Regions from separate parts of the Rhizobium sp. 01N424 genome, predicted to be linked through region 3. Evidence: riboswitches for the same ligand, from Rfam matches in the RefSeq annotation. Region 3 holds a riboswitch; each other region holds the start of a gene.
The links. A riboswitch is a leader RNA that binds a small molecule or an ion and turns the genes downstream of it on or off. The one in region 3 is predicted to bind thiamine pyrophosphate.

Region 1 (10,067 bases), on a different contig from region 3:
CGCCGCCCGAAGGGTCGGACCCGGCAATCGAGAGGACGTTACGGATCATGAGCGTGCCTTTCTGATGCTGGCTGCGATGGCTGCGGTCGCCGCCTTCGGATCGGGCTGGCCGCAGATCGCCGAGACGATCGCAAGGCCCTCGGCGCCGGTGGCAAGCACCGGACCGACATGCTCGGCCTTCAGGCCGCCGATCGCTACGGAGCGAACCGGGCAGGCGCGAACGAGATCGGCCAGACCTGCAAGGCCGATCGGTTGCTTATGGTCAGGCTTCGTCGCGGTGGCAAAGACCGGGCCGATTCCGGCATAATCGACGATGGCGGGATCCACCGCGGCGGCAAGCGCCGCCGTCTCGACCGACAAGCCGAGGATCATGCCCGGCCCGATCTTCCGGCGAGCTTCAATCGCGCCGAGATCATCTTGGCCGATATGCAATCCGTCGGCACCGAGCGCGATCGCCGCCTCGACATCGTCGTTGACAATGAGCAGCGCGTTGCTGCCCGTGAGCACATGCTGCAAAGCCCGGCCGGTTTCGATCATTTGCCGGGTGTCCGCCGTCTTGTCGCGCAGTTGCACGATGGTCGCCCCGCCGGCAACGGCGGCACGCGCGGTTTCGACAAGCCCGTATCCGGCACAGAGATCCGGATCGAGGACGAGATAGAGGGAGAGGTCGAAGGTCTTCACGCCACGCTGATCCTTGCCGCCTGATCGAGGCCCGGACCGTCGATTGCCGCGAGCGCATCAAGGAAACGCCAGGAGAAGGAGCCGGGGCCTTTCGCTTCCAGCGCCGCCTGTTCGCCGGCGACGGCAAACATTGCCAGCGCTGCGACCGTCGCATCGAAAGTCTCCTCGGGCGCAATCGCGGCAAAGGCGCCGGTCAGGCAGGTCAGCGAGCAGCCGAGCGCGGTGATCTGCGGCATGAGGGCCGAGCCGCCGGCGATCCTGACAGCACGCGTCCCATCGGTAACGAAATCGACCGAACCGGTGACCGCAACGACTGCGCCATACTGCGCGGCAATGCTGCGCGCCGCACCTTCGGCCTGCTCGACGGGGTCGCGGCTGTCGACGCCCTGGCCACGGCTTTCGCTGCCGGCAAGCGCGATGATCTCCGAAGCGTTGCCGCGGATGATCGTTGGGTTGAGGTCCAGGAGTGCGGCCGTCGTTTCGCGGCGGAAACCAGTGGCGTAGTGGGCGACCGGATCAAGAACCCAGGGCTTGCCGTTGCGGGCAGCCGCCTTCGCTGCCTGCTTCATGCCACTGACCCAGGCGGGCGACAGCGTGCCGATGTTGATCGTCAGCGCCCCTGATATCGCCGCGAACTCACCGGCTTCCTCCTCTGCATGCACCATGGCAGGCGAGGCGCCCGCCGCCAGCACGACATTGGCAGCAATGTTCATCGCGACGTAGTTGGTGATGCAGTGGACGAGTGGCGGCGCGGCGCGCAGCGCGGTCAGCAATTGTCCGGGTGATCTCGAAGTCGTCATCTTGCGTCCCTTTTGGAGCGGGGCAAGACGCGGGAGGCCGGGCAATCGCTGCGGAGGGCCTCGAGCGACTCCCTCCGCCAGCATTATCTGGTTCAGGTTCGAAGGGTACTTCTCAGCCCGCCTTTCGGCGAACGCCCCTGTCTCTCAACACAGCCGTCTTCGCAAATTATCGTCGGCTTGTCACTCCCTATCAGTTGAGCCGGGCCTCGCCGCTGACGATACGCTGCTCGCCTTCATCGAAAAGATGAACGGCATCATGAATGGGCGCAACCTTCAAGATGTCGCCGGGCGCCGCCCTGATCCGCTCGCGGAAGACGCAGCTGATCGTCTGTGTACCCAGTCTGGCGATGACGAGCGTTTCCGATCCCGTCGGCTCAACGACGACAGTGGTGATCTCGATGCCACCGGGGTCGAGCCGGAGATGTTCGGGGCGGATGCCGTAGGTTACCGCATCGCCCGGACGGCGGTCGCTTGGGAGGATGATGCCGTCTTCGGTGCGGAAACCCACATCCGTCATGCTGCCCTTGATGAAGTTCATGGCGGGCGAGCCGATGAAGCCCGCGACGAACAGATTATTGGGCCGGTCGTAGAGATCGAGCGGAGAACCGGACTGCTCGATCCGGCCGTCCTTCATGACGACGATCTTGTCGGCCATCGTCATGGCCTCGATCTGGTCGTGGGTGACGTAGATCGTCGTCGTCTGCAGCCGCTGGTGCAGCTCCTTGATCTCCGAGCGCATCTGGACGCGCAGCTTGGCGTCGAGATTGGAGAGCGGTTCGTCGAACAGGAAGACGGCCGGGTCGCGGACGATTGCCCGGCCCATGGCAACGCGCTGGCGCTGGCCGCCGGAGAGCTGTTTCGGGTAGCGCTCCAGCAGGCTCTCCAGCCCGAGGATCTTGGCGGCATTGCCGACACGCTTGTCGATCTCTTCGCGCGGCATGCGCTTCAGCCGCAGCGAGAAGCCCATGTTTTTGGCGACGGTCATATGTGGATAAAGCGCATAGTTCTGGAACACCATGGCGATGTCCCGGTCCTTTGGTGCAAGCTCGTTGACGATGTGCTTGCCGATCTGGATTTCACCCCCGGTGATGCCTTCGAGCCCGGCGATCATCCTGAGCAGCGTCGACTTCCCGCAGCCGGACGGGCCGACGAGGACGACGAATTCGCCGTCGCGGATATCGACGGAGACGCCCTTGATGGCCTTGAACGCGCCGTAGTCCTTGCGTGCATTATTGACTGAAACATGAGCCATTATCGTCCTCCCCAGGCTGCGATCAGAGCTTGTTCAAGGTGTTTCTGAGATAGCTGAGCCCAACGCGCTCGCCCTCCTTGCGGGCCTCCAGGTCCTTGCCCGGCCAGCCGTAGGCGGCATCCTCATGCTCGATCGAGATCGTGCCGTCGAAACCGTAGCTCACGGCCTGGCGCAGGAATTTCGTCCAGTCGAGAAGGCCGAGGCCGGGCAGCTTGTATTGCCACCAGCCCTTGCCGTGATAGCCGACGGCCTGCTGTACGGCGGGATCGATCGCGGTGTCCTTGGCATGGAGGATGGCAATGCGGTCCTTGACGTCCTCGAGCGCCTGATAGGGATCTACGCCGATGCGCAGGAAGTGCGAGGGGTCGAATTCCAGCCCGAAGCGGCGGTCTGGAATGCGCTTGAACAGCTCCTCGTAGCCCTTCGGCGTCGTGCCGACGAAATTGTCCTTCGGTCCCGGCCAGTTTTCGATCGCAAAGATGAGTCCGCTTGCCGCCGTCTCGGCGATCAGGCCGTTGGTATAGGCTGCGAAGTCGTCGTAATTGGCCTCGTCGCTGGCTTCATCGTTTCGTCCCGGGAAGATCACAAAGATCGGTACGCCCACCTCGCCGATCGCCTGGGCGAACTCCGAGGTGCGCGAGCGCAGATCCTTGCGCTTGGCATTGTCGGCGTCGAGCTGGTTGCCGAAATAGGTGATGGAGGAGACGAAGAGGCCGCGCTCGCGGGCCAGCACCACGGCAGAGCGGACCTTGTCGGGCGTCTTTATATGCCCGCCGACATCGATCTCGATGGCATCGAAACCGGCGGAGGCCGCGAAATCGACCACTTCTTCCAGCGGCCGGTCGTTGAACGTCGACGTATAGAAACCGATCTTCATCAAAATCCTCCCAGGCGCCGCCGCGGCGGCTGTTCTAGTTGTTCAGGCGATCCATGTATTTCAGGGGTGAACGGGTGCGTTGAACCTCATCTGACGACGCCAGCATCAGCGCTGCCGCCATTGGCATGGCCGCAGCACCGATCGCCGAAGCATCGTCGCCGAGCGAGGCGCGGTGAAGCGACGGCAGGGCGGCGTCGGCCGCATCGAGATGCTCGTGCACATAGCGCAGCAGCTCGTCGATCATGCGGATCGGCAGCCGCCCGCCGACCAGGATGGCGTCGGGATCGATGATCATGCCGATATGCCGGACAGCGACGGCCAAATGGGCGCTCATCTCCCGCAGCCATTGCGAGACCAGCCGCTTGCCGCGCGTATCGAGCGTCAGCAGATCCTGCGGTACGCTGACCTTGATGCCGTGTTCCGCGAGGAACTCGTAGAGGCAGAACAGCGAAAAGATCTCGCCGAGCAGTCGCACCTTCTGCGCCCGCTCGTCCTTGCCGTCGGCAATCGGCAGCCAGCCGATTTCGCCGCTGAGGCCCATGGCGCCGCGGTGGCCATTGCCATCCAGCACCAGGCCGCCGCCGGGGCAGGCATTGATGGCGATGTAGAGGAAGCTGCGGCTTTCAGCGCCGAGCCCATAGTCGAGTTCGGCCAGTGCCGCGGCATTGGTTTCGTTCTCGATGAAGACGGGGTGCTGCGTCAGCCCTTCGATCGCCGCGCGCACGTCGAATTCCAGCCATTCCGAATAGTCGGCCGGCTTGCCTGGAAACGAAATCTCACCGAGCCAATCGGGCATGGCGAGCCCGATACCGGCGAGATGAGCGTCGTCGATCAGGCGGCTGCGCTGAAAATGCGAGATGGCGTCGGCCGACAGCTGCATGAATTCGGCGGGCAGGATGTAGCGCTTTTCGTGATGCACGCGGGCACGCACATTGCCAACCGCGTCGACGGCAAGGATGGTGAGATGATCGCGGTCGATATTGATGCCGATGGCGAAGAACGCGTCCGGATTGATCTCGAGCTCGATGGCGGGCTGTCCGCGCAAACCGTGGCGGCGCCGCGCCTCGATGATCAGTCCTTCATCGAGAAGCCGGTCGACGATGCGGGCGATGGCCGGCTTGGTGAAGCCGGTCTGCCTGGCGATCTCGGCGCGGGAAATCGGCGCCTGCCGGTGGATGCAGCGCAGCACGACGGCGCGGTTATGCTCGCCTGCATCTTCGACATTGGCCCCGCTGAGATCGGGGGAGAGCTTGACGCCCGCGGTCTGGTTCATGGTCGCGATCCTTCATCTTCCATCGGCATCAGACCGGCCTCATCCCTTGACTGCGCCGCTGGTCATCGCGCCGAGGATCAGTCTCTGGAGCGACAGGAAGGCCACGATCGCCGGTACGACGGAAATCAGGCAGGCGGCGGCAAGTAGCTGGATCGACGAGTCGGTCTGCATGCCGCGGAAGTTAAAGATACCGACGCCGATCGGCATCAGATTGTTTTGGGTCAGGAGCAGAAAAGGCACCAGGAATTGCGACCATCCGGCAATGACGGTGATAATGAAGACCGAGGCGATGCCCGGCGCCGAGAGCGGTAGGACGATCCGCCAGAACACCGAGAAGCGATTGCAGCCGTCGATCATCGCGGCCTCGTCGAGACTGCGCGGGATGCTATCGACTGTGCTCTTCAACAGCCAGGTCGCCAGCGGCACCCCGAGGGCGATATAGACCATGACGACGGCAAAATGCGTGTCGAGCAGGCCGAGCTTGTTCATGTAGCGATAGAGCGGCACCATGATCACAAGCGGCGAGATCATCTGGAAGAGCAGCAGTCCCATCATCGACAGGCCCTTGCCGCGAAAGTGGAAGCGCGAGAAGGCATAGGCCGCGGGCAGCGCCACGATCAGCACCCCGAGGCCGCTGAGGGCCGCCAGCTTCAGCCCGTTCCACAGATAAAGCGGGAAATAGCTGTTGTTGAGAACGGCGACGAAGTTTTCCATCGTCGGATTGTGCGGGATGTAGCGGGCGACGCCGCGATAGATCTCGCGCCGGTCGCGCATCGCCATCGACAGCAGATAGGAGAGGGGGCCGGCGAAGAAAACGAACATCGCCAGCATGAACAGATAGCTCAGAAAATCGCCGAACCGCGTGCCGGTGCGCCCGCTCATTGCTCTTCCTCCTTGGGCAGGAACGACGCATAGACGAAGGCGAGCCCGAGACTGATGATCAGCATCAGCACGGAGAGAACGCTGCCGCCCGACAGGTCGTAATTTCTGAAGACGATGTTGAAGACGTAAAGCGAGATCACTTCCGTCGCACGGCCGGGACCGCCACCTGTCAGCGTGATGATCGCGTCGAAGGTGTTCAGCGTCATGATGGTGATCAGGATCATGTTGACCAGGATCGCGGCGCGCAGCTGGGGAATGGTGACGAAGAAAAACTGCTGCGATCCCGTTGCGCCATCCACTTCCGCCGCCTCGTAGAGCGAGGGGTCGATTGCCTTCAGTGCCGCGTACATGACGACCATCGAGAAAGCCGCACCGCGCCAGATGTTGGATATCAGCGCCGACCAGGGCGCGATCGACGGATCCGAGAGCCAGGCGACGGCGGGCAGGTGCATCATTCTGAGGATGCTGTTCAGCGCGCCATAAGGCGCTTCGGAAAACAGCATCTGCCAGATGATGCCGCCGGCGATACCCGGGACCACCCAGGCGACAAGCGCCGTGGTGTGCAGGATCGTCGTGCCGAACAGGCCGCGCTTCTCGCCTCGAACGACGACGACCGCGACGGCAAGTCCGAGGATCTGCTGGCCGATAACGCTGCCGCCGACGAAGATCAGCGTTGCCCACAGGATATCAGGCAGCTGCGGCGAGCTCAGCGCATTGGAGATCGAGCCGAGCGTATAATCCTGATTGTCGCCGATCAGCGTCGCATTGGTGAACGACAGGCGGAATACGTCGATAACGGGGTAGAGATAGAAGATGCCGATGACGATGATCACGGGCATGATCCAGGGCAAGGGTGCCCCGGCGAAACGGCGCATGAACGATCTGCTGTGAGGCGGGCTGACGGCCTCGATGGCGATAGGGCTCATTGGGCTTCTCTGTCCGGGTTTGGGAATGCCGGCGGCGCCCATTTCCGGGCGCCGCCACGATCACAATCTCTAGAGACGCTTGTAAGCCTCCATCGTCGCATTGAACGCGCCGTCCAGTGCTTCTTCCGGCTTCTTGGTGCCGGAGAGGACGTCACCCATCATGATCTGGATCTGGTTGGAGATCTCAGGATAGATCGGTGCACCGGGCCGCGCCTGACCGTTCACCAGGGCGTCGGCGAAGGTCTTGTTGGCTTCGGTCGAGAAGACGTCATACTTCGTGAACAGCGACTTGCGCGTAGGAAGCTGCTGCTGCAGAGCGTTTGCCGGCCCCATATAGACCTCGCGGGCAAGGTTGGCGCACATCTCGACCTTGTCCTTGTCCTTGGCGAAGGAGGCGATCGTCCAGCCACCGGTGCCGGTCGAGCGCTGGTCGGCGGTCGGGCCGGGGATCGGCGAGAAGGTCCAGTTCTTGAACTCGTCGTCGTCGAGCGTGGCCTTCAGCTGCGCGTATTGCCAGTTGCCGCCGATGAAGAGGGCGGTGGTTCCGGCCGCAGCCGCGGCGTTCAGGTCGTCATAGTTACCGATCGTCGTCACGCGCTTCGGTGCGGCACCTGAATCGACGAGGTCCTTGTAATAGTTGAGCGCCTTGAGGAACTTCTCCTTGTTTTCACCTTCGCCGAAGATCGGCTTGCCTGAATCGTCGACCAGCTTGCCGCCGAGTGCCCAGTAGTTGGCGAGCCAGTCGAAGGTCGAGCCCTCATAACGGCCGGCGTTGAAGAGGATGCCTTCCATTCCTTCGCCAACCGATGCGATCCCGGCCTTCTTCAGGTCGTCCCATGTCTGGGGCGCGTCGGCGACGATCGACTTGTTGCGATAGAGCACGCGCAAGTCGGTATCCCACCACCAGGCGCGGACGCTCTTGTCCTTGTCGGTGATGCCCTCGCGGATGAAGGGGAAGAGGTCGTCCACTTCTTCCTTCGAGAAGTATGGCGTGAAGTCGGCCAGCACATGGTTGACCATGAATTGCGAGAGCACGAAGGAATCGACCGCGGCGCAATCCGGCGCGTTTCCGGCCTTGGCCTGCTCGAGCATCTTGGCCTGTTCGGTGCCGATATCGGCCGACATGAACTGCATCTGCAGCTTCCAGTCGGGATGCTTCTTGATGAAATCGACGAAGAGCTTCTGGTAGCCTTCGGCGATCTTTGCGTCGGCATTGTTGGGACTGTCGTTTGTCAGGCGAACGACGAGGGACTTCGGTGCATCGGCAAGGCCGATCCTGTCCTTCGTCGCCAGTTCTTCGGCAAATGCGGCAGGCACTGAAAATAACATTGTGCTCAGCGCCAATGCGCCGACGAACGCTCTCTTCATGATGGGTCTCCTCCCCATTTTCAACGGATACAGCCTGGTGGTCAGTTGACCTCTCCTCAATTCCATGCTGCATTAATTAGATTAAGTTACTTTGATTTGATGTCAAGCCGCACTTGGGAGGAATGAGATGCTGGCGACATTCAACACAAGCTAGGCGGGTTAAAACCGCTATTTCCATGAGATCAAGCGGGCGTCTTGCGGCATCGCAACACGCAAAGGATGTGTTTTGCCCGGCTGCCGCTGCGGTGGCCGAACCTGAAATCTATGGAGGATACGATGCGATTACTCATTCTCGGCACTGGCGGAATGGCGAACCAGCACGCTGCGCGGTTCAAGGAGATCGAAGGGGTCAGCGTTGTCGGCGGCGTCGATGTCGTTCCCGAGCGGCTGGCGGCTTTTTGCGCCGAACACGGCATCGCCAAGCAGTTCAGCACGCTTGAGGAGGCGCTGGCTTGGGGCGAATTCGATGCTGTCGCCAATGTCACCCCTGACCGGATCCATCATCCGACGACGCTGCAGGCGATCGCAGCCGGCAAGCATGTGTTCTGCGAAAAGCCGCTGGCAACGGATGCCACCAAGGCGATGGAAATGACCGAAGCGATCGAGAAATCGGGCAAGGTCGGTATGGTGAATTTCACCTACCGCAATTCTCCGGCCCTCCAGAAGGGAAGGCAGATGGTGCTGGCTGGCGAGATCGGCGCTGTCAGGCATGTTGAGGCCTCGCATCTGCAGAGCTGGCTGGTCGGCCGCCACTGGGGCGACTGGAAGAGCGAGAGCAAATGGCTGTGGCGGCTTAGCAAGAAGCACGGCTCGAACGGCGCGCTCGGCGATATCGGCATCCACATCGTCGATTTCGCCTCTTACGGTTCGGGGCTCGACGTCGCCCATGTCTTCGCCAGGCTGAAGACCTTCAACAAGGCGCCGGGTGACAAGATCGGCGAATATGATCTCGACGCCAATGACAGCTTCACGATGAATGTCGATTTCACCTCAGGGGCGATCGGCACCATCCAGGCGACGCGAACGGCGGCGGGGCAGATGGACCAGCTTCGTCTGCGGGTTTATGGCGAGACCGGTTCGATTGAGATGGTCTATGACACCGGAAAATCGACGCTGCGCGCCTGCCTTGGCGAGGACGTGCACACCGCGACCTGGCGCGATATCGGTTTCGATCCCGTCGAGACCAACTACCAGCGCTTCGTGCAGGCGGTGCGTGCCGGGAAGACGCAGGAGCCGTCGTTCCGGCGAGCGGCCAGTATCCAGAAGGTTCTGGACAAGGCGCTCGCTTCCGATCTCAGCCATACGGACGAGGCGCTGGCATAGATCAGGCCGAAACCGGCGGCAGCAGGGTGTTGAGGAACGGCAGCAATGCCGCTCCGAGCGCAATGCCGCCGCCGCTGAAGCTGGCCGGTTTCATCGGCGAGATCCACGGCGTTAGAAACGGGCGCTTCGAGGTATCGCGGCGCTCCACCGACAATTGGTGGATCAGCGCCTCGATGGTAGCGCGCGGCAGATCGCTGCCGATCATGATGACGCTCGGGGCGACGAATCCGGCGATCGCGATGATCGGGTCGAGCAGATGGCTTGCGGCATCGCGGATCCACTGAGCGAGTTCGGGCGGGGAGGTCTCGCCATCCTCAAGAACGCGTGCAAATGTCTCGCTGCCAACAGCGGCGCGCAGTGCGCCGAACCCGGCCACGCTGTTCAGCCTGACATTGTCGGGACCGGTCAGCATTTCGCCAATGCCGCCCGCCCTGCCATGAACGCCGGAATAGGGCGCGCCGCGGACGAGGAAGCCGGCCTGGACGTCCTCATCGAGAATGATCATCGCGAGGCCGCCCACGGTTGCCGGGCTACCGATCGTGCGCTCGGCCAGCAGGCTGGCGGTGCATTCGTTTTCGACTTCGGGTTTCGGAAGGCCGGAAAGCGCGGCAAGCTGCTCGTTTTGCTCGTCCGTCCAGATATTCGAGCCGATGCCTGCACCGATGATCGGCAAAGCCGCGTGGCG
Region 2 (10,067 bases), on a different contig from region 3:
GAAAAGTTGCGCAGCGCGCTTGTCAGCGCCGATCCGCATATGGCCGCCTACGCCTGAAAGTAGTCTTTACTCCCAGAAGCACAGACTGGCCCGGTTCGCACCGGGCCTTTTTTATTCGGCGATGATTTTCACGCGGTCGCCGGGTGCAACGGACGCGCCCATCGGCAGGGCGTTGATCAGCTTGAAAAGGTCGAGCTTGCGATCGGTGCCCATCATCCGGGCCGCGAGCGTGGTGATGTTGTCGCCGGCGCGTACAGTGACGACGCGGATGCGCAGCGGCTTCAGCGAAGACATCTCGTCCGGCGTCATGCGGCGGAAGCTCGCTCTCAGCACGTCGGCCGTCTGCTGCAGCGCTGTGCTGCCCTTCGGCACGGCCGTCAGGAAACGGAAGATCTGCTGGTTGTTGCGGATGACGGTTACGTCGAAATCCCAGCGATCTGCGCTGGCGCGGGCGGTTGCGGCTTCCATGCCGTTGATTGTCGTCGGCTGGATGGTCGACGGGTCGAGGCCTGTCACCCAGCCGCTCGAGATATAATTTGTCAGGCTCTGGTTGTTGCTGTCGGCCACGCCGTCGAAGCGGATCGCGACATCGCCCGGGCCGGTCGCCATGACGGCTTCGACCTTGTTGTCGATGGTGAAATCGGGCGGTACGTCGAAGCGGATGCCGAGGCCGCCATGCAGGAAGGTCTGGCCGCGCACATAGCCCTCTTCCGGGCTGTCGCCGTAGAGCAGGCCGTCGATGCCATCGAGATAATAGTCACGGCCCTTGTCGCCGACCTTGCCTTCCTGGCCGAAGGCGCGGGCGTGGTCACGCGCAAGCTCGATGCGCTGTGCCGAGTTCGGGTGGCTCGACAGGAAGTCGAGGCTCTGGTCGGCGTCGGGGTCGGCCGACATGAAGCGGCTGTAAGCGGCCATGCTGTCGAGGAAGCGCGCCGCCGAGTAGGGATCGTAGCCTGCCTCACCCAGCATGCGCACGCCGATCACGTCGGCCTGCAGTTCCTGCTGGCGGGAGAAGGCGGCGAGACGCAGCTTGCCGCGGGCGAGAGCCTGCTTGCCGGCGATATCGCTCGACAGGACTTCGGCGACCACGCGACTGGCAATGACTTCCGCCTCTTCGCGCTTCTGGCGCTCGATGCCGTGGTTCGCGGTCACGTGGCCCATCTCATGCGATAGCACGGCAGCGACTTCGGAAGCGTCGTTGGCGAGCGCCAGCAGGCCGCGGGTCACATAGAGGTAGCCGCCCGGAAGCGCGAAGGCATTGATCGCCGGCGAATTCAGGATGGTGATGCGGTAGGACTGGCTCGGATTTTCGGAAACCGCCGTCAGGGCGCCGGCAATGCGGGCGACAAGCCGCTCGGTCTTGGCATCCTTGTATTCGCCGCCATAGCTGGCGACGATGCGCGGATGCTCCCGGGCACCCATCGCGGCGCGCGGGTCGTTCTTCTGGACCTCATCGACGATCTGCGGATTGGACGAGGGGGAAACCGTCGGCTGGTAGGACTGTTCGATGATCGACTGACAGCCGTTGAGAGCCATGGCCGCTGCCGTCAAAAGCAGCGCATGCCGTCCCCGTTGACGCAAAGCGGATAGCACGTTCCTGGAAGGCGCGGGTCTCGTCCACGTCGTCATGCTGTCCAGTCTGGCTCTCCGAGTCATCTTGCTTTTCGGCCGGCTCGCCAAATGTTCGATCCGGCCACTTCCAACGGGGTTCAACAGGCGCCCATCCCGCTTCTCGCATTGCACAACGGGGGAACAGACGTCATTGCTGTAGCTGATTTCCGCATCGGTTGCATAGCGAGACTCTGCGTAATTATGGCGCCGTTGTAATTTAGCAAGCTTAGCGTGGTTAAGGAGTTCTTTCGCTCCAATGAAATTGTGGCGAAAGTGCCATCGCGGCGTGGATATTCGTCAGCGCTGCAGAAATTGCCGCAATGCGGGCGTGCTCTGATCAGCCAGATACTCGCCCAACGGCGCGGCGAGTGCAATCGCGCCATGGTCGATGAAAACGCCATATTGTGCAATGCGGCGAACCTCATCGGGGTCGTGCGAAACGATGATGACGGTCGCTCCGGTCTCGCGCTGCATCGCCGTCAGAAGCTCCGCCATGCCATTGCGCAGGCTGGGGTCGAGGGCGGCAAAGGGTTCATCGAGAAGCAGGATCGGCCGCTTGCGGACAAGGGCGCGAGCGAAGGCAGCGCGCTGCCTTTCGCCGCCGGAAAGCGTTGCAGGAAGCCTTTTTTCGAAGCCTGTCAGGCCGACCTGAGCCAGCGCCGCCGAGATGTGGCTGCGGTCCGCCGGTGTGAGCTTCAGGGCCGGATTAATGCCCAGCCCGACATTGGTGAAGATATCGAGATGGGCGAAAAGATTATTGTCCTGAAAGACCAGCGAGACGGGCCGCTCGGCCGGGTGACTGCCGGTGACATCATGTCCGGCGAGCAGAACGCGGCCGCTCTCCGGCGTCTCGAAGCCTGCCAGCAGATTGAGGAAGGTCGACTTGCCGGCGCCCGATGGGCCTGTCACGGCAATGATCTGGCCGCCGGGCAGCGTGCAATCGAAATGGAAGGCGTGGCTGCCGAGCGTGAGGCGAACGTTCTGCACGGTGATATCAGCGGCCGTCATCGGCACCATGTCCTCGCATCTGGCCGGATGTTCCGGCAATCGTCAGCAATAGGCAAATGACGCCGAGGATCAGCGCAAGGCCATCGGCATCGTTGGTTCTGTAGCTTCCCATGCGGCTGTAGACCAGCCATGGAAGCGTGACAAAGCCATCGGATCCGAACAGGGCGACAGCGCCGAGATCGCCGAGCGACAGCGCCATAGCGAAAGACAGGGCGGTCAGCAACGGCTTGCGCAGCCCCGGCCAGTCGACAAGCCGCAGCCGCGCCGCGCCGGTTATCCCGAGACTTGCCGAGAGGCGCGCGGTGCGGCGCTGATGGACGAGATAGGCCGGTTCAAGCACGCGCATGACGAAGGGCAGAGCCATCAGCATGTTGATCAGAACGACGAGGACGGGCGCAAAAACAGAGGCGTCGCCGAATGGCCTGAGCGCCATGAACCAGCCGGTCGCAAGCACTACGGGAGGCGCCAGCAGCACCATTGACGAGGCTCCGCCCATCGCGGCGTAGAGGGCGCGGCTGCCGCGCCCGGAGCGCCTTTCCCCACTGATGGTCTGGCGAGCGCGGATCAGGGCTGCTGATACGACAAGGGTCAATGTGGCGGCAGAAAGGGATATGCCGAAGCTCATCGCTGCGGCTTGCCAGAAGACCGGCTCGCCGACCAGCTTTGGGAGGTCGGCTCTCAGGCCCGCCACCAACACGGAAAGCAATGGCGAAAGCAGAAAAGCCGTGGCGAGGACGAGGAGCAGGCCATCCGACAATTTTGCCATTGGCATTCTGCCATCGAAACGCATGGAGTGGCGTCCGGCGGTCAGCCCTTCATCACGGCTGGCGGGGAGAAACGACATGGCGCCGAGGATGAGGCCGGTCAGGGTAATCTGCAGCAAGGACAGAGCTACCGCGCGGCCCGGATCGAAGTCGAAACGCAGCGACTGGTAGATCGCCACCTCGATCGTCGTTGCCGCTGGTCCGCCGCCAAGCGTCAGCACCAGCGTGAAACTGGTGGCGCAGAGCATGAAGATCAGCCCAGAAATGCCGGGGATCAGGCCGCGGATCGCCGGCCATTCGATGAAGCGGAAGACGGCGCGCGGGCGCATGCCGAGATTACTTGCCATCAGCCAGTATTCGGACGGCAGCCTCTCCAGGCCGGCGAGCATCAGCCGGCAGGCGAGCGGCAAGTTGAAGAAGACGTGAGCGAGCAGGATGCCGGTCAGGCCGTAGATGCTGACGGGTTCGGACAGGCCGAGCTTGAGCAATGCGGTATTGAGCAGGCCCTGCCGTCCCCAGATGCCGATGAGCCCGAGCGCGCCGATCAGAACGGGCAATCCCATTGGCACGGCCATCAGCCGGATGATCCAGATACGGCCGGGAAAGTTTGGCTGGCGGGCAAGTGCCCGCGCGACCGGGAGTGCCAGGAGAACGGAGAGCAAGGTCGAAAGGACGGCCTGCAGCAGCGTGAAACGCAGGACGCGGAGAATGTAGGGATCTGAGATGATGCCGGCGAACGCATTGCTGCCGCCGGAGGCAGCAAGCGAGATGGCGGCTATGCCGATGAAAAGCAGGATGGCGGCGAGGCCGATTGACCCGCCCGCCAGCGCATTTCGCCGTTCCGCCGCCGTCTGCAGCATCAGTTCATGCTCATGGCTGTCAGCCACTCGTCGATCCAGGTCTTGCGGTTTTTGGCGACGTCATCGGGGCTCATCAGGAAGGTCTTGGACGGATTGACCAGCTTGCCGAAGGCATCCGGCAGCGGCGTGGAGGTGGCCGAGACCGGCATCATCCAATTGTTGGTCGGGATCGTGTCCTGGAAACCCGGCGTCACCATGAACTTCAGGAAGTCACGAGCGAGGTCCTTGTCGGGAGCGTTTTTCAGCAGGCCTGCGACTTCGATCTGGATGTAGTGACCTTCGGAGAAGGCTGCAGCCTGGTAGCGGTCGGTATTCTCGGCGACCATGTGATAGGCCGGTGAGGTCGTGTAGGACAGGACCATCGGCGCTTCGCCCTTGGTGAACAGGCCATAGGCTTCCGACCAGCCGGGGGTCACCGTCAAGATGCGGTTCTTGAGCTTGGCCCAAGCCTCCGGCGCCTTGTCGCCATAGACGGACTTTACCCAGAGCAGCAGTCCAAGGCCGGGCGTCGAGGTGCGCGGATCCTCGATGACGATCTTTTGCGATGGATCGCCGTCGACCAGTTCCTGCATGCTCTTCGGCGGGTTCTTGATGGTCTGCGTGTCGTAGATGATGGCGAAGTGGCCATAGTCATAGGGAACGAAGACATCGTCCTTGAAATCGCCCGGTACCTTGAGGTCGCTGGTATCGACGCCGCTTACGTCGAACAGGCCGGTGTCCTTGGCTTCGGTGATCAGGTTGGTATCGATGCCGAGCACGACGTCGGCTTTGGTCGAGGCGCCTTCGAGCTTGAGGCGGGAGAGAAGCGCCACGCCATCGGCGACGCTGACGAAATTGACCGTGCAGGCGCAGGTCTTTTCGAAGGCCTCCTTGACCTTGGGGCCGGGGCCCCATTCCGAGGTGAAGCTCTCGTAGGTGTAGACCGTCAGCGTCTTGTCGGCGGCCTGCGCCGGCGACAGAGTGACGGTTGCGGCAAGGAAAGCCGTGGCGAATGATGCGATCAATGGTTTGCGGCCGGGCATGGCGCGCCTCCTCCTAAAAAGTTGTTTCATGGGGAAAAGGGCGGTGCCTGGTGTCACGCGTCTAATCCCTCCGCCGGTGTTAGCCGGATCAGGTTCCGCGGGTTGGCTTGAAAGCCTCTCAGCCAGATATCCTTGCGGATACAGGGCACCCCGTTAGAGCGTTGGCAGATGTATAGTGATGCAGGCTTTATGACAAGGGCGCAGCGCGCCCTTGCCGCTACTCGGCGGCTTCGGCGGCTGCGGCCGTGTTCTTGGTCTCGCCGTGGCGCGGCAACTGGACCGGTTTCAGCGAAAGCGCTGCAATCAATCCAATCAGAGCAAAGGCGCAGGAGGTCATGAACAGCGGCGTGAAGGCGCTGGCATAGGCATCGGCGACAGCCTGGCGGCTGGCTTCCGGGAGGGCTGCCATCATCTTCGGCGTCAGCTGCTCGATATCCGTAACGCCGGGGATGGAGATGCCGACCTTCGCCAGCTGCGAGCCGATGATGGCGCCGTAGATGGAGATGGCGATCGAGGCGCCGCCCATGCGCGACAGCGTGACGGAACCGGTGGCGGCGCCGACGTCACGCGCCGGAGCGGCGTTCTGGACGCCGATGACGGGCACCTGCTGCGACAGACCGATGCCGATGCCGTGCAGCATCATCAGCAAGCCTATAATCGGCAGCGGCGTACCGGCATGGACCTGCGTCAGGAGTGCAAAGGCCACAGCGCTGCAGGAGAGGCTGGCGATGGCGAAGGGCTTGTAGCGTCCGGTGCGCGAGATCATGCGCCCGGCAAAGAGCGAACCGCAGACGAGGCCGCCGGTCAACATGACGAAGAGCAGGCCGGCATGCGAGGGCGACAGGCCCGTCGTCGTCTGCAGGAACAGCGCGAAGTAGTTTGCCATGCCGATCGCGATGCCGCCGCCGGTGATCGACATGATCAGGAGAAGCGGGAAGGTCGGGTTGCGGAACAGCGACAGCGGCACGATCGGTTCGGCGGCGCGGCGCTCGACGAAGACCCAGGCGATGGCGCAAAGCGCGCCGATACCGATGATCCCCAGGCTCTGCGGCGCCAGGATCGAGCCGAACAGTTCGCTGCCGTCGGCCATCAGCACGATGCTCGTCGTCGTCATCGCGAGCAGAAGGGCGCCGGCATAATCGATCTTCGGGCGGCGGTGCGGCTTGCGATAGGGCAGCATCAGCGCGAGGCCGATCAAGACAATGAAACCGATCGGCACGTTGACGAGGAAGATCGAGCGCCAGCCGAAGAGATCGCTCATCATGCCGCCGAGAACGGGGCCGATGGCGCTCGAGGCCATCAGAACCAGGCTGGAATAGCTCTGGTAGCGGGCTCGTTCGCGCGGCTCGAAGAGATCGGCATTGACGGCAAAGATCGATACCATGATGCCACCGCCGCCGAGGCCCTGGAGCACGCGGGCGGCGATCAGCGTGTTCATCGAGACGGCGAGACCACAAACGGCGGAGCCGACGGTGAAGATGGCGATTGCGGTCATCATCACGTATTTGCGGCCAAAGAGGTCACCGAGCTTGCCATAGACGGGCATAACGGCGCTCAGCGACAGCAGATAGGCGGAGCCGATCCAGCCGAAGCGTTCGAGGTGGCCGAATTCGCCGACGATGGTCGGCAGCGCCGTCGAGACGATCTGATTGTCCAGCGTTGCCATGAACATCGCGGTCATCAGAAACAGGAAGAGAATAAGCCTGCGGCGGGGATCCGTCACGAGCGGCTGGGAGGCAAGCTGCATATCCATGAAGACAGTTCCAATCTTGATCGCCAATTTATGTGACAAAAGCATATAAATGTCAATGACACCAGAATGACGCAGGCATATTTCCTTCGCGCAAGCCTTCTGTTATGCTCGGCGCATGAACGAGAAACCCGCCCGCATTCACGAGCTTGATCCGCTGTCACTGGAGAACGAAAGCGTTTCCAGCATCGGCCAGAGCATGACCCGGATGAAGCTGATGACAGGGCGCCGGCTGATCGGGCGTCTGGCAATCCAGAGCGTCGCGCCGGATCTCGAGCTCTCGCATCTCGATGTTCTTGACGCCGTGCGCCGTGCGCAGCCGGCCGATGAAGTGACGGTCGGGATGATTGCAGAAATGCTGCGGATCGATCCGTCTCGCGCCAGCCGCGTGGTGGCCGACATGGTCAGCCGCAACATTCTTCGCCGCGAAGCATCGCAAGCCGATGCGCGGCGCATCGTCGTGGTGATGACGCCGATCGGCCAGCGGCTGCTGTCGGAAATCCGGGCGCAGAAGCTGTCGTTGATCACAGAAATCCTCGACGGCTGGAGCGAGACGGACGTCGATGCCTTCGCAGCACTCTATGAGCGCTTTATCGACGGTTATGAAAAAGCCTTCGAACGGCGCGATAAGGGCACGCCCGGTTAAGCCCCGCCCCTTTCCCTCGACCCCTGCTTTGCGCTATGGGCATTGCCCATGACCCAGACGACCTTCACGATCCTGCTCGGCGGTGAGCTGACGCCGACAGAGCGGCTGCGCAGTGCGATTGCCGGCAGCCGGTTCATCGCGGCCGATGGCGGCATGCGGCATGCGGCAGAGCTCGGTGTCGTGCCGGAGCTCTGGGTGGGCGATTTCGATTCCACCGCACCGGATCTCGAAGGTGCGTTTCCGGGCGTGCCGAAGCAGCCCTATCCCGCGGCCAAAGCCTCGACGGATGGTGAGATCGCCGTTTCGGAAGCGATAGCCCGTGGCGCGAAACGGCTGATCCTTGCCGGTGCGCTGGCGGGGGAACGGTCCGATCATGCGCTTCAGCACCTCCTCTATGCCGTCAGCCTCGCCGAACAGGGTATCGACCTGTTGCTCACTTCGGGGCTGGAGGAAGCAGTTCCGCTTCTTTCAGGTTCCATCGAGCTCGACCTGCCGAAGAACAGCCTGTTTTCGGTGCCGGGCTTCAGCGAATTGCGCGGTCTCTTCATCGAAAACGCGCGCTATCCGCTCTCGGATTTCCATTTGCCGTTCGGCTCGTCGCGTACCATTTCCAATGTGGCAGAAGGCAAGGTTCGGTTCACGCTCGGCAGTGGCCGCGCGATCGTCCTTGCCCGCCCCTATGACCTTTCCGGAGTCTGATCCTTGGCGCCTCCCATTCTCAAACTGGACGACATCTTTCTGAGCTTCGGCGGCGCGCCGTTGCTGGCGGGCGCAAGCCTGCAGGTCGAGCCGGGTGACAAGATCTGCCTCGTCGGCCGCAACGGTTCCGGCAAGTCGACGCTGCTGAAGATCGCGGCCGGCATTGCCGAGGCGCAGTCCGGCGAGCTGTTCCGGCATCCATCCTCAACGGTCCGATATCTTGAGCAAGCTCCTGATTTCGGAAGTTTTGCAACGGTGCAGGCCTATGCCGAGGCCGGGCTTGGGCCGGGCGACGATCCCTATCGCGTCACCTATCTGCTGTCGCATCTCGGCCTCACCGGCGAGGAAGACCCGAAGAACCTTTCCGGCGGCGAAGCCCGCCGCGCAGCACTTGCCCGCGTCATGGCGCCGGAGCCGGATATCCTGCTGCTCGACGAGCCGACCAACCATCTCGACCTGCCGACCATCGAATGGCTGGAAGGCGAGCTGCAGAAGACGCGCAGCGCCCTCGTGCTGATCTCGCACGACCGCCGCTTCCTCGAAAAGGTCTCGACGGCAACCGTTTGGCTCGATCGCGGCACGTCGCGGCGTCTGGATCGTGGCTTCGGGCATTTCGAAGTCTGGCGCGATCAGGTGCTGGAGGCCGAGGAGCTGGAACAGCACAAGCTCGGCAAGGCGATCGAGCGCGAAGAGCATTGGCTGCGCTATGGCGTTACCGCGCGCCGCAAGCGCAACATGCGCCGCCTCGGTGAACTGCAGACCATGCGCTCGCAATATCGCGGCCACAAGGGCCCGCAGGGCAGTGTCCAGGCGAGCGTTTCGGATGCGCAGGAATCCGGCAAGCTGGTGATCGAGGCAGACAAGATCACCAAGACATATGGCGAGCGGCCCATCGTCACGCCGTTTTCTATTCGCGTGCATCGCGGTGATTGCATCGGTCTCGTCGGCCCGAACGGTGCCGGCAAGACGACGCTGCTGAAGATGCTGACCGGCCAGTTGGCGCCCGACAGCGGCACCGTGAAGCTTGGCACGAATCTCGAGATCGCGACGCTCGACCAGAAGCGCGAGGAACTCAACCTCGACGACACGCTGGCCAATTACCTAACCGATGGCCGCGGCGAAAACCTGCTTGTCAACGGCGAGCAGCGGCACGTGACCGGCTACATGAAGGAATTCCTGTTCCAGCCCGAGCAGGCGCGCACGCCGATCAAGAACCTCTCCGGCGGCGAACGTGCCCGTCTCATGCTGGCCCGGATCCTGTCGCGACCGACAAACCTGTTGATCCTCGACGAGCCGACCAACGACCTCGATATCGAAACGCTCGACCTGCTGCAGGAAATCGTCGCCGGCTTTCCGGGCACGGTCATTCTCGTCAGCCACGACCGTGACTTCCTCGACCGCACCGTGACCTCGACGATTGCGCCTGCCGTTCCGGATGCACCTGATGGCCGGTGGATCGAATATGCCGGCGGCTATTCCGACATGATGGCGCAGCGGAAAGGCGCTCTGGATGAGCGTCGCAGGGCGGAGAAGGCGGCCGAAAAGGTAAAGGCGGAGGCTTCGCCTTCTGCCGAGGCGCCGAAGGGCAAGGGCAAGCTTTCGTTTAAGCAGAAGTTCGCACTCGAGAACCTGCCGAAGGAAATGGCCAAGGCTGAGGCCGAAATCGCCAAGCGCGAAGCGAAGATGGCCGATCCGAACCTCTTCACC
Region 3 (10,067 bases):
CTGGTCGGATCAATATGATTGCACGCTGCAGATCGCCGGTCTCGCCGACGGCGCGGTCACAAGCGTGCGCCGGGAAATCGAGCCCGGGACATTCATTCTCTTCCACCTCGCGGAGGACGGGCGCCTGCTGGCCGCCAGTGGCTTTGGACCAGGCAACCGCATCGCCAAGGATATCCGCCTCGCCGAGATGCTGATCGCCAAGCGGGCAAAACCCGATGCCGCAGACCTTTCGCAGCCGTCGGTGAACTTGAAATCACTGTTGCCGCGCGCTTAGCTTGGATCACCGAAAGCGGAATCCCGAAAGGAACATCAATGGCAGAGGTCAAGATCGGTATCATCGGCACCGGCGTGATGGGGAGCGACCATGCGGCGATCCTTGCGGAAGGTGTCGCCAATGCGCGGCTCATCGCTGTGCAGGACTTCAGCCGGGAGCGCGCGATCGCCGTTGGCGAGGCCTCTGGTGCTCGTGTTTTTGCCGGTGCGGATGAGCTGATCGCCGACCCGGATGTCGACGCCGTCATGGTCTGTTCGCCCGATGAAACGCACGCTGCGCTGGCGCTGAAGGCGATTGCCGCCGGCAAGCCGGTGCTGGTGGAAAAGCCGCTTGCGGCCGGCATCGAGGATGCCGAGGCGATCATCAGTGCCGAAACCAATGCCGGGCGCCGTCTGGTGCAGGTCGGTTTCATGCGCCGCTTCGATCCCGGCTATCGCGAGATGAAGCATACGCTGCAATCGGGCGAACTCGGCCATGCGCTGTTTCTCCACTGCATCCACCGCAACGCGGTGGCGCCCGATTATCTGACCTCGGATCTGGTGATTGCCAATTCTGCAGGCCACGAATTCGATATTGCCCGCTTCCTGCTGGACGAAGAGATTGCCTCGGCCTTCGTCACCAGCCCGCCGCCGACGCGGAATGCGCCGAACCGCCAGCCGCAATTCATCCTGTTGCAGACGGCATCTGGCGTCGTGATCGACATCGAGGTCTTCACCGACGCCCAATACGGATATGACGTCCGCGCCGAGCTCGTCTGCGAGGACGGAACGGTATCGCTGGATCCGTCGCCGCATACGACGCTTCGTGCAAAGGGCCATGACGGTTTCCGGACCCCGCCTGATTGGCGGCCGAGGTTCCGGCAGGCCTACCGAGCACAGCTGGAAGCCTGGACGTCCGGGATACTCACCGGGCAGCCGACCGGCGCCAGCGCCTGGGACGGCTTCATGGCGATGCAGGTCACCAAGGCCTGTCTTCAGGCATGGAAATCGGGCGAGCGGGTGGCGGTCCCGCGACCCGAAAAACCCGATTTCTACTGATTACGCGGCAGTCCGGGCCCAGAGCGCCCGGATCTCGTCCTTCAGAAGCAGCGCCTCCTGCCAGCGGTCGGTGCTGTCTTCGCCGTCGCGGCCGGTGATGGCATAGGGTTTCGGGCCGAGCTCGCAGGTGAAGGCGAGGGCGTCGTTGGCGCCTGCCCGCTGCCGCCAGCTGCGGAAACCGTAATCCCACCAGCCCATGAACAGATCGACCCACGGCCGGTGATGCGGGAAGGAGATCTCGATCTGCACCTGCTCGCGCGAGGCAACGCGGCCATGAAAGGCCCAGGAGCTGTCGAGAACGCGCTGCATCAGTTCGTGGTTCTCATCGGAGACCGGCCAGGCGAACTCGCGGCCAACAAGAAAATGCGAGAGATCGCCGAGCAGTTTCAGATCCGGAAGCCGGTCCATCAGGTCGAGGGTGAAGAACAGGTCGGTGGTCATCCGGTCGCGATGCGTCTCGATAAAGACCGGAATGCCAGCCTCCTCGGAAAGCCGATGCCAGCCCTCCAGCAGCGGCAGGCAATCCTCGATCCGGCGCAGCCGGACGTCCGGCTGCAGGCAAAGATGCGAGACATCAAATTCTGCGGCATTTTCCAGCGCCGGTTTCAGCTCGTCGATCGTCTTCGGAAAGCATTGCCCCTCCGCCTTCAAGCCGTGGTCCTTCAGCAAAGCGGCAAGTGGCCGGACATAGGTGCGGTCATACCAGTGGGCGCTCACGCCGTCGAAACCGGCCTCGGATATCAGGTCGATATTCTCCTCGAGCGGGCGCTCCGGGGTGAGTGCGCTTCGAAGCTCCATGGCCCACAGGGATTGGAAGACGGTGAGGGATTGCATCGGTGGCCTCGTCGTTGGTTAGAGGTTCTGGGCACTGACCGTCATGAAGCGCACCGGATCGGTGATGACCTCGGTGCGGATGATGTCGAGCTTGCGCAGGATGAGATCGACGGAGCGCCGCGCCTGCACTTCGGGCGCCTGGTCGAGACAGATATCCAGCAGGCCGGTTTCCAGATAGCGCTTCTTCTTCTCGGTGAGCTCATGACCGACCCAGAAGATATCACGCTGCCTGGCCCATTGCTGCAGGACGATGGCGACACCTTCGTCGCCGCCGCCGGCCGAATAGACGCCGATGATTTCAGGATCGCGGCGCAGCGCCTCGCCGAGCAGTTCCGCGCATTGCAGATCATCGTCGCGTCCCATCATCACCAGCGATACCGCGTGGCCATTGGCGCCCTTCTCGGTGACGTAATCGGAAAAGCCCTGGATGCGCTGGCGGTGGTTCGAATAGGCGCCGCTATGACAGATCGCGGCGAAGTTTCCGCGCCGGGCCGCCAGCATGCCGGACATGTAATAGGCGGCGCTGCGCCCGGCGGCATAATTGTCGATGCCAAGATAGGGGACCTCGGGGTCGTCGCAGCGGGTGACGACCTGGGCAACCTCGACGCCCGCGGCACGCACCCGCCGCAGGCTCTCGATGACCTTCGGGTGGTCCTGCGCGCAGATGATCAGCCCGGAGCGGCGGAAGCTCGGATTGGCGATGTGATGGGCCATGCCGATCGGATCGCTTTCCTTGATGAAGGTGCGGTGCAGGATGACGGCGCGGTCAAGCGAGGCGGCAATGCGCTCGAAGGCCTGGTTCAACCGGGCGAAGAAGCTGGTTTCAGGGCGCACCAGAATGACCTCGATGCGGATGGCGCCGCGATGCGTTTCCGTCGAGCGCTCGCCGTAGCCAAGTTTCTTGGCCGCACGGATCACCTTTTCTGCCGTCTTCTCGGTGACGCCGCCGCGGCCGTTGATGACGCGCTCGACGGTGGCGATGCCAAGCCGGGCCTCTGTGGCGACATCCTGCAGTGTCGTCTTTTTCATCAAAACCTCCCCAAAACTCCGCTCGACAGTCAAGCATTGCAGCGCCTCTGGCGAAATCGCTCAGTTGATCAAAACACATCAAGACAGCGATGGGAAACGGCACTGTTGCTGCGGTAATTTTCCGGCACGAGTTGGAGGATATCAGATGGACGACACACTTTACGGAAAGCGCAACAAACGTGGCGACTGGGCGCCTTCCAAGCTTATTCAGTATCCGCCAGTCTTCATCTGGCCGGTGCAGCCGCTCCGTTTCCTGAAATGGGTGTTCGGCTATCCGGGCTACCTGATGCCGTGGAACGTGCTCTATGCGGCGATCGGCACGCTGCTCTGGCTCTATGCAACGCCGTCGCTCGAGACCGCAAAGACCTTCTCGATCGGCTGGATTGCCTATCTGCTGGTGCGCAACGCCGCAATCGTCTTCGTCTTCTTCGGCGCGTTCCACCTGCGCCTCTACATGCAGAAGAAGCAGGGGACGAGCTTCAAATTCAATGCCAAATGGCCCTCCGTCGGCAACGACGCCTTCCTGTTCGGCAATCAGACGGTCGATAATGTCATCTGGACTTTCGCCAGCGCCGTGCCGCTCTGGACGGCTTTCGAGGTGCTGACGCTGTGGGCCTTCGCCAATGGCATCATTCCCTATGTCTCATTCGCCGAGCATCCGGTTTACTACGCCGTGGTGATGCTCTTGATCCCTACATTCCGCGACCTGCATTTCTATCTGGTCCACCGGCTGATCCACTGGCCGCCGCTCTATCATGCCGTCCACAAGCTGCATCATAACAACGTCAATCCCGGCCCCTGGTCAGGTCTTGCCATGCACCCGATCGAGCACCTGCTGTATTTCTCCGGCGTGCTGATCCATTGGATCGTTCCGTCGAACCCGGTTCATGCGATCTTCCATCTGGCGCATGCCGGCCTCGCACCGGCGCCCGGCCATGCCGGTTTCGACAAGATCGTCGTCGGCGAGGAAAGCGCCATCGATACGCACAGCTACGACCACTACCTTCACCACAAGTATTTCGAGTGCAACTACGCCGATGGCGTGATCCCGCTCGACAAGTGGTTCGGCACTTTCCACGACGGTTCATCCGAAGCGCAGGAGCGCATGGACAAGCGGTTCATGGAGCAGGCCAGACGCCGGGCCGAAAAGAAGGCGCGCCGCGAACGGCAGGCTGGCTGATCTTCCCAAGCAACCCGCAGGCCCGGCTTCTCCGCCGGGCCTTTTTGCTGTCCGGATCCCTGCAAATGAGGGATTTTCATCAATTTTTCCACGGACTGCGCGATCTTCCCCGGCTAACGTTTTCGTGCGGCCGGCTGGCGCCGCCTTATCTCTGGGAGGAGAGAACATGCTGAAATTGCTGACCACCAGCGCGGTTGCCCTGGTGCTTGCTATGCAGGCGCACGCGGCCGATCGCATCGGTGTTTCGATGGGGACGCTCACCAACAATTTTCAGACGCTGATCGTCAACGGCATGCAGGATTATGCCAAGTCCGTCGGTGTCGAGCTGCAGATCGAGGATGCGACGACGGACGTCAACAAGCAGCTCGACCAGGTCAAGAATTTCGCTGCCGGCGGCGTCTCGGCCATCATCGTCGATCCCGTCGATTCAGATGGCACGCCGGCTCTCAGCAAGGTCGCCGAGGATGCCGGCATCCCGCTGATCTATGTCAACGTTCAGCCGACCGATCTTTCGACGCTCGGCAAGCAGCAGGCTTTCGTTGGTTCCAACGAGGCCGAATCCGGCACGCTGCAGACCAAGGAAGTCTGTCGCATTCTGGGCGGCAAGGGCAATGTCGTCGTCATGATCGGCGACCTGACGAGCCAGGCCGCGCGTCAACGCACTCAGGACGTCCATGACGTCATCGCGACGCCCGAATGCAGCGGCCTGAAGGTCGCTCAGGAGCAGGTCGGTAACTGGAGCCGCGTCAACGGCGCCGATCTGGTCTCCAACTGGCTGACATCGGGCTTGGAGTTCGATGCCGTTCTTGCCAACAACGACGAGATGGCACTCGGCGCCATCTCCGCATTGAAGAATGGTGGCGCATCCACGGACAAGATCATCGTCGCCGGTATCGACGCCACGCCGGAAGCCCTGCAGGCGATGAAGGCGGGCGACCTGAAGGTCACGGTCTTCCAGGATGCGAAGGGTCAGGGCAAGGGTTCGATCGATGCGGCTTTGAAGGCGATCAAGGGTGAAAAAATCGACCGCGAGGTCTGGATCCCGTTCCAGCTGGTGACGGAGAAGAACATGGCTGATTTCGAACATCTGAACTGAGGCGCGGCTCGCCTCACGGGCAGCGTCATGAAGGCCACGCAGCGCTGACCCGCTCGTGGCCTTTTCCCGCGCTCTCAGGTGGCAGGAAGCGGTTCGCTGATGACGACGAAATTGGCGCAGGAATGCTCGACATTGGCAATGCGGATGCGCAACTCGCGCCGCGATGTCAGCAGGAAGAGAAATACTTTCTTGGCGCGCTGCGCCCGCCGCAGAATCTCCTCGCCGCCAAACAGCAGGCCGTCACGCTCACCAAGTTCGAAGGCCACGTGCTCGCTGTAATTCTCGTCCGTAATGGTGATTGTCCCGAGACCCGACAGCATTGTGAGCATTCCTCATCATGAGGAATGACTTTTGTCGAAGTCCTAATTTAGTGCAACACGGTGTTCCGGTTTTCCACGGGGATGTTGGAACACGTAGGGGGGGACTTTTGGAAAACGGCTAGCTTCGCGTCACGCCGGGTGAAGGCGTGCCGTCCGCGATCGCGCATTTCATACCATCCCCTCAGAACTTGACGCCGACGCCGATCATGATCGTGTTCTGGTTCAGATCGAAATCACCGCCCGCCGCACCGCCGAAGTTGCCGCTGCCGTAGTCGGTATAGCGATATTCGCCGCGGGCAAAGATGTTCTGGGTGAAGGCGTAGTCGATACCGGCGCCGATCGTCCAGCCGTTCAGCGTGTCGGACACATCGGAAGCCCCGGTCGGATGACCTTCTGCCCGCGCGATCGCCCAGCCGGCCGTTCCGTAGAGCAGGGCGTTGTCGAAGGCATAGCCGACGCGGGCGCGGACCGAACCCTGCCATGTCGTCTCGACGGAGCCAAAGGCCGTGTCCTCTTCGTTCCAGTTATGGAGGACATCGCCTTCGACGCCGATCACCCAGTTATTGTCGAACTGGTAGTTGTAGCCGGCAAAGCCGCCCAGGATCCCGCCGTTGGCGTCGACATTGGATGCACCGTCAGGATCGAATGTCGTCCAGCTATAGCCACCCTCGGCACCGATATACGGGCCAGACCAGGTGAAAACCGGCGTTATCGCCTCCGGTTCGACCGGCGCAGGCGGTGGTGTCAGGTCCGCGGCCTGGGCTGATATTCCCGCCAGCGAAGCAGCAAGAACGGTGAGAATAGCGAATTTCATATTCGGTCTCCCTAAATTGCATGACTGTTAGATAGGTAGCCCCGGGCCAAAAGTCTCTAGCCCTTTCGATCACAAATGCCTGCGCGCTGCGCAGGCGGCGGATCCACCATTGACAGTCCTTTGAAAACGCGACAGTTTCCCGCCCATTCCGAGGGGAGCATCTGACGATGCTGAGATGGCGCTGAGCTGGACCCTTGAACCTGATCCGGGTCATGCCGGCGTAGGAACGGAACAAGATGCCCCGGTATCTCCCTTCGTCTTCGCTTTGCCTGGATCTCCATTGCCGTCTGGAGGTCGCTTCGCCATGTCTGTTCTGCCGCGCTCACGCTCCTCAGTTTCCACTGACACCTGAAGGATGCGCCCTCTCAACGCTCTCTATGGTGCAGTCTTGCTGCTTGCGATCTGGCAGGCGGTCATCTGGCTGTTTGCGCCGGCGCATTTCATCCTGCCTTCGCCGCTTTCGGTCGCTTCGGTCTTTGTGCGGCAGCCGCTGTTCCTGCTGGAGCAGAGCCTGACGACGGCGCTCGAAATCGTGCTGGGATTCCTCTGCGGAGCAATCTCGGGTGCGGCGGCGGCCTTCGTGCTGTCGGCCTTTCCGGCCGCCGGTGCGCTGGTCTGGCCGCTGGTGCTGATCCTGCAGGCCTTCCCGGTCTTTGTGCTGGCGCCGATCCTGGTCATTTGGCTCGGCTTCGGCATGGCCTCCAAGGTCGCCATGGCAACGATCATCATCTTCTTTCCCGTCGCTTCGGCTTTCGCCGACGGGCTGCGCCGGACCGAGCGCGATATCCTCGATGCCGTGTCGCTGACAAATGCCAGCCACTGGCAGACGCTGGTCCGCATCCGGATGCCGCTTGCGGTTCCCGCCCTCGTTTCAGGCTTGAGGATCGCCGCCCCGCTGGCGCCGCTCGGCGCCGTGATCGGCGAATGGGTCGGCGCGTCGGCAGGCCTCGGCTTCGTCATGGTCCAGGCCAATGCGCGCATGCAGACCGACATGGTCTTTGCCGCCATGGCAGTGCTGGCAGCGATGACGCTGATCTGCCGGGTGGTGGTCGACAGGCTCACCTCCGGCTGGACACCATGGGCAACCACGCGCTGAACGATTTTCAAACTGCACATTCATGGAGCCAACATGCTGCGTCTGATATCCGCCACCTTCCTTGCCCTTGTGGCGCTCGCTTCGCCGTCGCTTGCCAATGACAAGCTGACAGTGATGCTGGAATGGTTCGTCAACCCCGACCACGCACCGCTTGTCATCGCCGGGCAGAAGGGCCTGTTTGCAGCGCAAGGGCTGGATGTCGAGCTCATCCCGCCGGCCGATCCCTCGGCGGTGCCGCGTCTGATTTCCGCCAAGCAGGCTGATATTGGCATCCATTACCAGCCCAACCTCTACCTCGACCACGAAGCCGGATTGCCGCTGGTGCGCGTCGGCACGCTGGTCGAGACGCCGCTCAACACCGTCACCGTGCTTGCGGACGGGCCGATCAAGAGTCTTGCCGATTTGAAGGGCAAGAAGGTCGGCTTTTCCGTCACCGGCTTCGAAGACGCGATGCTGAAGCGGATGCTGGAAAACGCCGGTCTCACGAAAGAAGACGTCGAGCTGGTCAACGTCAATTTCGCCCTGTCGCCATCGCTGATCGCCGGCAAGGTCGATGCCAATGTCGGCGGCTTCCGCAATTTCGAGCTGACGCAGATGAAGCTTGAAGGCCATGAGGGCAAGGCATTCTTTCCAGAAGAAAACGGCGTGCCGCCCTATGACGAGCTGATCTTCGTCACCCATCGCGATTCGATCGCCGATCCGCGGCTGCCACGTTTCCTCGCGGCCGTCGAACAGGCCTCGATCTTCATCACCAATCATCCCGAGGAAGCCTGGCAGCTGTTCGTCAAGGCCTATCCTGCTCTCGACGACGAACTGAACCGCACGGCCTTCTTCGATACGCTGCCGCGTTTCGCCAAGCGTCCCGCGGCGCTCGATACCGCCCGCTACCAGCGGTTCGGGGCCTTCATGCAGGAGATGGGTCTGGTGAAGACCGCACCCGATGTCGAGGACCTTGCCGTCGAGGTAAAATAGCCCTGTGGCGGCCCTGCCACGGCGCCGTGCAAATGTCCCCGGCCGTTAACTGAACGTTGCGGCCGGGGCCGCGCGTTAACTATTTGTTAACCACGAAGCAGCTACACCGAAGCAATCAAAAATTAACCAAGATTGCTAATGTGTTAACCGACGCGCGCTCCATCCGTATCAAAGGCCGTTCGTTCCTGGCGGTCGTTTTGACGCCCGATCTGCCCTTCGATGAATGGCTGGTCCGGCTCGACGATCTGGCCAAGCGTTCGGCAGGCTTTTTCCTGGGAAGGCCGGTTGTCCTCGATGTCGCCGATCTCCAGGCGGACCGGGCTCAGCTGAAGTCGATGATCGCTTCGCTTGGCGAACGCGGCGTCCGGATCATGGGCATCGAAGGAGCGCGGCCATCGCAGCTCGACGCCACCATGCCGCCGGGCATGAGCGGCGGTCGCCCGGCACCCGATGTCGACGTCGCCGACGTGCCGCAGGCGAAGGAGCCGGCGCCGAAGGCCGAGGCGCAGGTGCAGGCCACCGCGCCCGTTCAGGTAACACGCGCCACGTTGTCATCGATGGTTCTGCACGAGCCGGTGCGCTCGGGCCAGTCGATCATCTTCCCGGAAGGCGACGTGACGATCATCGGATCGGTCGCTTCGGGCGCCGAGATTATCGCCGGCGGCTCCATCCATATCTACGGCGCGCTTCGCGGCCGGGCGCTGGCAGGTTCGGTCGGCAACTCGTCGGCCCGGATTTTCTGCCGAAAGCTGGAAGCGGAATTGCTGGCGATCGACGGCATCTACAAGACGGCAGACGATCTGCCTGCCGAACTGCGCGGCCAGCCTGCGCAGCTCTGGCTCGAAAACGACGCGATCCTTGCATCGCGGCTGATTTAACGGACGAATGGTTTAGGACAGGAGAGGGGATATGGGTAAAGTCATAGTTGTTACCTCGGGTAAGGGTGGCGTTGGCAAGACGACCTCTACGGCCGCACTCGGCGCCGCTCTGGCGCAGCGCAACGAAAAGGTCGTCGTCGTCGATTTCGACGTCGGCCTGCGCAATCTCGATCTCGTCATGGGTGCCGAACGCCGGGTCGTCTACGATCTGGTCAACGTCATCCAGGGCGATGCCAAGCTCTCGCAGGCGCTGATCCGCGACAAGCGGCTGGAAACGCTGTTCCTGCTGCCGGCCTCGCAGACGCGCGACAAGGATTGCCTGACCGCCGAGGGTGTCGAGCAGGTGATCAACGATCTGAAGCGCAACTTCGACTGGATCATCTGCGATAGCCCGGCCGGCATCGAACGCGGCGCCACGCTCGCCATGCGCCATGCCGATATCGCCGTCGTCGTCACCAACCCCGAGGTCTCCTCGGTTCGCGACTCCGACCGCATCATCGGCCTGCTCGACTCCAAGACGGCGAAAGCCGAAAACGG

Region 1: it holds a riboswitch for thiamine pyrophosphate, as region 3 does, so the genes downstream of both, thiM (hydroxyethylthiazole kinase) here and AC1DNK_RS14000 (ABC transporter permease) in region 3, are expected to answer to the same signal.
Region 2: it holds a riboswitch for thiamine pyrophosphate, as region 3 does, so the genes downstream of both, thiB (thiamine ABC transporter substrate binding subunit) here and AC1DNK_RS14000 (ABC transporter permease) in region 3, are expected to answer to the same signal.

What each region holds. Positions count from the first base shown of each region.
Region 1 is NZ_JBFTRK010000009.1:137,710-147,776, forward strand. Features, by position in the region: gene thiD (bifunctional hydroxymethylpyrimidine kinase/phosphomethylpyrimidine kinase) at 1-49, opposite strand, end outside; gene thiE (thiamine phosphate synthase) at 46-681, opposite strand; gene thiM (hydroxyethylthiazole kinase) at 678-1,481, opposite strand; TPP riboswitch at 1,534-1,630, opposite strand; gene AC1DNK_RS21590 (ABC transporter ATP-binding protein) at 1,672-2,733, opposite strand; gene AC1DNK_RS21595 (sugar phosphate isomerase/epimerase family protein) at 2,756-3,610, opposite strand; gene AC1DNK_RS21600 (ROK family transcriptional regulator) at 3,645-4,883, opposite strand; gene AC1DNK_RS21605 (carbohydrate ABC transporter permease) at 4,923-5,765, opposite strand; gene AC1DNK_RS21610 (carbohydrate ABC transporter permease) at 5,762-6,691, opposite strand; gene AC1DNK_RS21615 (extracellular solute-binding protein) at 6,761-8,059, opposite strand; gene AC1DNK_RS21620 (Gfo/Idh/MocA family protein) at 8,336-9,382, shown strand; gene AC1DNK_RS21625 (ROK family protein) at 9,384-10,067, opposite strand, start outside.
Region 2 is NZ_JBFTRK010000003.1:193,501-203,567, forward strand. Features, by position in the region: gene AC1DNK_RS11400 (RNA polymerase factor sigma-32) at 1-57, shown strand, start outside; gene AC1DNK_RS11405 (M48 family metalloprotease) at 112-1,656, opposite strand; gene AC1DNK_RS11410 (thiamine ABC transporter ATP-binding protein) at 1,909-2,619, opposite strand; gene thiP (thiamine/thiamine pyrophosphate ABC transporter permease ThiP) at 2,606-4,243, opposite strand; gene thiB (thiamine ABC transporter substrate binding subunit) at 4,243-5,265, opposite strand; TPP riboswitch at 5,314-5,428, opposite strand; gene AC1DNK_RS11425 (MDR family MFS transporter) at 5,483-7,018, opposite strand; gene AC1DNK_RS11430 (MarR family winged helix-turn-helix transcriptional regulator) at 7,134-7,661, shown strand; gene AC1DNK_RS11435 (thiamine diphosphokinase) at 7,710-8,360, shown strand; gene AC1DNK_RS11440 (ABC-F family ATP-binding cassette domain-containing protein) at 8,364-10,067, shown strand, end outside.
Region 3 is NZ_JBFTRK010000004.1:274,873-284,939, forward strand. Features, by position in the region: gene AC1DNK_RS13960 (NAD(P)/FAD-dependent oxidoreductase) at 1-274, shown strand, start outside; gene AC1DNK_RS13965 (Gfo/Idh/MocA family oxidoreductase) at 313-1,311, shown strand; gene AC1DNK_RS13970 (sugar phosphate isomerase/epimerase family protein) at 1,312-2,145, opposite strand; gene AC1DNK_RS13975 (LacI family DNA-binding transcriptional regulator) at 2,164-3,174, opposite strand; gene AC1DNK_RS13980 (sterol desaturase family protein) at 3,320-4,354, shown strand; gene AC1DNK_RS13985 (sugar ABC transporter substrate-binding protein) at 4,521-5,450, shown strand; gene AC1DNK_RS13990 (hypothetical protein) at 5,525-5,770, opposite strand; gene AC1DNK_RS13995 (outer membrane protein) at 5,952-6,584, opposite strand; TPP riboswitch at 6,726-6,828, shown strand; gene AC1DNK_RS14000 (ABC transporter permease) at 6,940-7,680, shown strand; gene AC1DNK_RS14005 (ABC transporter substrate-binding protein) at 7,714-8,652, shown strand; gene minC (septum site-determining protein MinC) at 8,784-9,530, shown strand; gene minD (septum site-determining protein MinD) at 9,562-10,067, shown strand, end outside.